Linked DNA regions of Ensifer sp. PDNC004. The protein of the gene in region 1 interacts with the protein of each later gene in a pairwise test. Links are inferred from orthologs where the notes say so. Each region holds a gene or a part of one and is shown on either strand. Other genes may lie near its edges. The genes, in order: ndk and ung.

Region 1 (3,225 bases):
GGCAGCCAAGCGAGGCGACGACGACAGTGTTGGCCGACGAGAAGGCCAACGGCCGCATGACATACCGCCCGGCGACGAGCCCGGCCCCAACGCTGAAAGTCAGGGCTGCCGCCGCACCGAGGCCAAGGGCGGCCGGAAGCACAAGCCACAGTCGGTCCCACCCGAAAGCGGCAAACAGCACAAAGATCTGGCCCGAGAAGGCAAAGAGCGCGCCATAGGTGAGATCGGCCCTGCGCGTCACGGCGAAGGCGATGGCATAGCCAAAGGCAAGCGCCGCGTAGAGCGCAGCGATGGGAACGGCATTGGCGAGCTGCTGCAGAAAGTAGAGCATGGCGCATCCGGAGCGTGACAAGATCAATATAACTGGTAAAATCAATTTTGCCAGTTAGGATTTTAGCATGACCTTCACCTGGACAGCCCATCGATTTGCCGGCGGCGCCCTGGCACTGGATGTCGCCAATTCCATCGTCTTGCGCTTCGACCCCGAGCGCCGGATCGACCGCTTCGCCGACGTCGCCGCGCTCGATTCCTTTGCGGACGCGGCCAGCCGCTTTGGGGCGGAGAATCTGCGCTTCGGTACTCTTGCGCCTGTCGCCGAGGAGAACCGTGGCCGGCTCTTGCTGCTGCGCGAAGCGACCGACCGGCATTTTCGCGCGGAGATTTCGGATGCAGGGCGGCCGGACCTGTTGGCGGATCTGCTGGAGGCGATCGCCGGCGTCCTGCGCGGCCCGAAGCATCAGGGCGGCCGGCTTTCGCTTGACACCGCGACGGCGCAATCGGCGCTCACGCTTGCCGCCAACCCGGAGCCCGACCGGCTGAAGATCTGCCCGAATTGCGGCTGGCTGTTTCTCGACCGCAGCCGCAACCGCAGCCGGACATGGTGCGACATGGCCGTCTGCGGCAACCGCAACAAGGCCAAGCGCCACTATCACCGCAACAGGGAAGAGGCAGCCTCATGACAAGGACATTCGGGATCGTGGCCACGCTTGCCATCGCACTCGCCGCCAGCGGCTGCCAGCGCGAGCGCGGCCCCGATCCGCTGAAGCTGACGGGCAAGATGTTCGTCTTCAACTACCGCCTCGCCTACGCGACCTACATGATCACGCTGACCAAGGCGGAGGTGGTGCCCGAGGGCAGCGTCGTCGTTGCGCGCTTCGAAAACCCGGCCGGCGGCGACGCGCTGACGCTGGAGCGCAAGCTGTTTCCGAAGCTGGAAAAAGTGGTGCTGGAAAGCCCCGATATTACCTGCGTGAAGAAGGACCGCCCCTATACGGTCTCGATCGAGGTCACAGGCCCCGAAGGCCAGTCGCTGCAGAAACTGGAAACGACCGTGGTCTCCGATGTCGACCAGGACATCATGCCGGCCAAGCCGCTGGTCGAGGGCCCGGCCTACGACAAGAACCCGGCGGTCTTCAGCGGCGGCAAGGCACCGGCGCACTTCGAGACCGCAAAATGCCCCGTCTGAGAGACCGGGCAACAAAAAACCGGAGCGTTTCCGCTCCGGTTCAAATCTCGAGTCAATTCAAGCCGCTACGGCTTGAACCGAAGATTTTGAATCAGCCGACGATCTCGGTGCCCGAGAACCAGTAAGCGATTTCTTCAGCAGCGGTTTCCGGAGCGTCCGAACCGTGAACCGAGTTTTCGCCGATCGACAGAGCGTGAACCTTGCGGATCGTGCCTTCGTCAGCGTTTGCCGGGTTGGTGGCGCCCATGACTTCGCGGTTCTTGGCAATTGCGTTTTCGCCTTCGAGAACCTGAACGATCGTCGGGCCGGAGGACATGAACTCAACCAGTTCGCCGAAGAACGGACGTTCCTTGTGAACGGCGTAGAAGCCTTCGGCTTCGCGACGGCTCATCCAGACGCGCTTGGATGCGACGACGCGCAGGCCGGCGTCTTCGAGCATCTTGGTGATGGCGCCGGTCAGGTTGCGCTTGGTCGCGTCCGGCTTGATCATCGAGAAGGTACGTTCAATAGCCATTGGCTCAAATCCCTTGTTTCTTGAGAAGTGGCGGTTCATTAGCCGCCAATTCCGCGCAAAACAAGGGGGTTCACCGATGATTCGGCTTGGGCCAGGCGGGTTTCACGCAGCCGTCACACTGCGCCCGAGCCCGTCATGGAGATCGAGGCAGCGTTCGAACCAGGCGGTCACGGTGTCACCCGGCTGAAGCAGGCGTTGCGGCGAAACGATGCGCGCCCACTGAAACGCCCCGAAGACGATGTAGTCGGCGAAAAGCGGCGTTGCACCACCCAGAAAGTCCTGAAACTTGAGCAGATGGCGCAAAGGCTCGAGCTTTTCCGAGAAAGTTGCGAGCGAGGATCCGCCGCTTTCGGCCACCGCTTCGAGCGACGTGCCGAAGCGCTTTTCCCGGCTTTCGCGGAAATAGGCCTGATCGACGGAATCCAGCCGGTCGTGAATATCCCTTATGATGATGCGGGTGATGGCCGGATGCAGCGTTGTCTGCGACCAGCCCTCGACGAAGCGCGAGATCGCCATCGCCCCCTCGCCGGCGAAGAGCGCCGGCCGGTCCGCATAGGTCCGTTCGAGATAGAGGGCGATCTCGAAGCTGTCCTTCACCAGCGTTTCACCGTCCCGCAGCAACGGCACCAGGTTCGTCGCCCCGTCCTCGACCGCCCGGATTTCGGTGAACCCGATCGGCACGGTGTCGAACTCGAGCCCCTTGTGGGCCAGCGACATCGCGATCTTCCACACATGCGGCGAGAAGGGACGCGCCCTGTCGGACCCACACAGCGAATAGAGCTTCCTTGTCATGCGAACCCTCCGGGACGATTGTCATCCCCTTGAACGACATATCCGCCGCGTCATCAAATCAGTAAATTTCATGAATGATATCAGCCACAGGAATGCGGTTCCGGGTTAGCGTCGCCACCCGCAAACCGCAGCCACCAGAAAGGTAGCCGATGCTCGATCACTTTCGCATGTTCGCCGACTATAACCGCTGGGCGAACCGCCTCGTCTATACCGCTGCTGCGGAGTTGACCGATGCCGAACTGCGGGAAAACCGCGGCGCCTTTTTCGGCTCGCTGCTTTCCACCCTCAATCATATCCTCGTTGCCGACCGCATCTGGATGAAGCGCTTCACGGGCGAAGGTGATACCCCGCCTTCGCTCGATACCACCCTGCACGACGACCTCGCCGCCCTCACCGCCGCGCGCTCAGTCGAGGACGAACGCATCATTGCCTGGATCGATAGCCTCAGCGACGC
Region 2 (3,180 bases), 1.7 Mb from region 1 along the record:
CGGGTCGATGCCGGCGAGAGGCGGCACTTCGATCGCGAGCCCCTCGGTGATGGCGATCTCCGCATCGCCGATCGCCTGCGCCAGCATCGGCACGGACGCCGCGCTCAGGCCGCGAAGCTGCAGGTTTCCGCGCGCGGTGATCTCGATGATGCCGTTGCCGAGGCGCTCGGCAGCAGCGGCAAGTGCAATGATCTTCGGCAGCGTCAGACTGTCGTCCGTCGGCCTCAACCTGACGAGCAGGCCGTCGCCGGTCTGCATCGGCTCTGCCAAGGAAGGGCAGGCACCGCGGCGCATCGACGCGACAGTACCGGCATCTCCGGTCGATGGAAGGGCGCAGCTGGTCATCAAATCCGTCATCACGTGAGGCTCTCCTCCCTGAAGAAACCTCTTAAGACGCTATAACACAGCCGCAAACCTTGAGTGAGATCAAACACGACGCGGATCAGTACTTGCCGTCACTCGTCGAAGTCGGCGCCCTTGCGCAGGAGATAGATGTCCATGATCCATCCCATCTTCGCGCGCGCCGCCGCCCGCGTTTCAAGGATTCGGTCCTTCACCGCAGCCACGCGGCCGGAAATCACGATCTCATCCGGCGTGCCGAGATAGGCGCCCCAGAAGATCTCAGCGTCCGGATCGTCGATCCGCTGGAACGCCTGTTCGCCGTCGAGCATGACGACGGAGGTCTGGCTCTTTTGCGGAAAACTCTCGTGCAGCCGGCGCCCGGTGGTGATCTCCACCGGCTTGCCGACCAGGTTCAGCGGAATGCGGTGGCTGGCGCAGAGCGCCTGCAGGCTGGTGATCCCGGGAATGACGTCATAATCGAAGGCGACCTGACCGCGTGCCTTGACCCGCTCGACGATGCGAATGGTGCTGTCATAGAGCATCGGGTCACCCCAGACGAGAAACGCGCCAATTCCCTCGTTGCCCAACTCCTTCGAAAGAAGCCCTTCATAGATCGCGGCGATCTGCGCGTGCCAGTCGTCGACGCTGCCGTCATAGCTGACGCCCTCGGTGCGCCGCACCGGCACCGCGAACTCGACGGTGCGGCCGTCCTTGCGCGTGACGTAGCGGGCGCAGATGTCGCGACGCACGTCGGCAAGCTCGGTTTTCTTGGCGCCCTTGGTCGGAATGAAAAGCACGTCGGCGCGGTTGAGCGCATTGATGGCCTGCACGGTCATGTGTTCGGGATTGCCCGAACCGATGCCTATGATCAGAATTTTGCGCATGCCCGCCTCCGCCATTTCGTTCGGGCGTCTTAGGCGGATCTCCGCCGCCAAGGCAAGACCTCAGGGCGACGACGAAGCCGTCAATCACGCCAAGCCGTCAGTTGATGTCCGCAGCCGGATTCTCGGGCAGCCGCCAGTCGATCGGATCGTAGCCCTTGCTTTCAAGGAAGGCGTTGGCCTGGGAAAAATGCCGGCAGCCGAGAAAGCCGGAATGCGCCGAAAGCGGCGACGGATGCGGCGCCCTCAAGACCAGATGGCGTGAGCGGTCGACGAAGGCCGCCTTCTTCTGCGCATAGGAGCCCCAGAGCATGAAGACGACGGGATGCTCGGCCTCGTTGACCGCGCGGATGATCGCATCCGTGAACTTTTCCCAGCCGCGTCCCTGGTGTGACGCCGCATTGCCGCGCTCCACCGTCAGCACGCTGTTCAAAAGCAGCACGCCCTGTTTCGCCCAGCTTTCGAGGAAACCATGCCGCGCCGGCGGAATGCCGAGATCGGTGTTCAGCTCCTTGTAGATGTTGACGAGCGACGGCGGCGTCCGAACGCCGGGGCGCACACTGAAGCAGAGCCCATGCGCCTGGCCATCGCCGTGATAGGGATCCTGGCCGAGGATGACGACCCGCACCTTGTCGAGCGGCGTCAGATCGAGCGCGCGAAAATACTCAGGTCCCCGAGGAAAAATCTGCCGGCCCTCGTTCTTCTGGACCACCAGGAACTGCTTGAGGTCAGCCATGTAGCCGCTGGCAAATTCCGGTGCCAAGGCTTCCCTCCAGCTTTCTTCAAGCTTTACTGCCGTTTCCATCGCGCGTCCGCTCCATGTCAGAGGATCGAGGCCGCAATTTAGGCCGCTCGGACATCACCGCAAGCCCAATCGCGCCTGCCGCGGGAATGCTGCACGGGTTTTGCCTGCCGGCCGCAGGCACAGGGGTATTGCGCTAGCCCTTTTGAGGAGCATTGTATTTCAACAGATACAACGGTAATCAGGAGGCGATATCGTTGTATCCTTAGAGATATCACGCATCGTTGGAGGGAAATCGATGATCAAGAGAAGAGACTGGCTGAAGGGCCTGGCGCTGACGCTCGGCCTCGCCTGGGTCGGCGCAATCGTTCTGCCGGCGTCCGCGCAGGCCGAAGAGAAGGTGACGGTCTTTGCGGCTGCGAGCCTGAAGAACGCGCTCGATGCGATCAATGCCGAGTGGCAGAAGGAAAGCGGCAAGGAAACGACCGTTTCCTACGCGGCAAGCTCCGCGCTTGCCAAGCAGGTGGAACAGGGCGCGCCCGCCGACGTCTTCATCTCTGCCGACCTCGCCTGGATGGACTATCTCACTGAAAAGAAGCTGATCAAGGACGACACCCGCGCAAACCTGCTCGGCAACCGCATCGTGCTCGTGTCCGGCAAAAAGGATGCTGGCCCGGTCGAGATCAAGCAGGGCTTCGATCTCGCTGGCATCCTCGGTGACGGCCGCCTGGCCATGGGTGCGGTCGATTCCGTTCCGGCCGGCAAGTACGGCAAGGCAGCACTCGAAAAGCTCGACGCCTGGGAGGCCGTAGAGCCGAAGGTCGCCGGCGCCGAAAGCGTGCGTGCCGCCCTCCTGCTCGTCTCGCGCGGTGAGGCACCCTACGGCATCGTCTACCAGACCGACGCCGCAGCAGATCCGGGCGTCAAGGTCGTCGGCACCTTCCCGGAAGACAGCCATCCGCCGATCATCTACCCGATCGCCATCACGGCCGAGAGCAAGAGCCCCGATGCCGCCGCCTATGTCGACTTCGTCAAGTCGGCCAAGGCTGCAGAACTCTTCGAAAAGCAGGGCTTCACGGTCCTGAAGTAACCGACCTGAAATCGCGTCGGATCTCGGCTGTCCAGAGGCAGGCGAAGCATCTATCGTGACACGTCGCCCGCGCCCAAACGCGGGCGACGTTATCGTGTTTGAGAGGCAGCGGCGGCCTGAAGCGT

The links.
Region 2: the proteins of ndk (region 1) and ung interact in binary tests that used the Escherichia coli proteins (3 or more experiments, as listed by UniProt). The link is inferred for Ensifer sp. PDNC004 from one-to-one orthologs.

The regions. Positions count from the first base shown.
Region 1 is NZ_CP070353.1:1,619,278-1,622,502, forward strand. Bases 269-3,179 are described here. They hold ndk (nucleoside-diphosphate kinase), read right to left. Parts: upstream 1,980-3,179; coding sequence 1,557-1,979; downstream 269-1,556. Other genes in these bases: JVX98_RS16120 (branched-chain amino acid ABC transporter permease), read right to left, coding at 269-331; JVX98_RS16125 (CGNR zinc finger domain-containing protein), read left to right, coding at 399-959; JVX98_RS16130 (hypothetical protein), read left to right, coding at 956-1,465; JVX98_RS16140 (glutathione S-transferase family protein), read right to left, coding at 2,082-2,771; JVX98_RS16145 (DinB family protein), read left to right, coding at 2,921-3,179. In the rest of the region: more of JVX98_RS16120, read right to left, coding at 1-268; more of JVX98_RS16145, read left to right, coding at 3,180-3,225. UniProt on the Escherichia coli protein: Major role in the synthesis of nucleoside triphosphates other than ATP. The ATP gamma phosphate is transferred to the NDP beta phosphate via a ping-pong mechanism, using a phosphorylated active-site intermediate.
Region 2 is NZ_CP070353.1:3,361,018-3,364,197, reverse strand. Bases 177-3,042 are described here. They hold ung (uracil-DNA glycosylase), read right to left. Parts: upstream 2,029-3,042; coding sequence 1,324-2,028; downstream 177-1,323. Other genes in these bases: modA (molybdate ABC transporter substrate-binding protein), read left to right, coding at 2,264-3,042; cobF (precorrin-6A synthase (deacetylating)), read right to left, coding at 456-1,226; cobG (precorrin-3B synthase), read right to left, coding at 177-345. Outside these bases: more of cobG, read right to left, coding at 1-176; more of modA, read left to right, coding at 3,043-3,055. UniProt on the Escherichia coli protein: Excises uracil residues from the DNA which can arise as a result of misincorporation of dUMP residues by DNA polymerase or due to deamination of cytosine.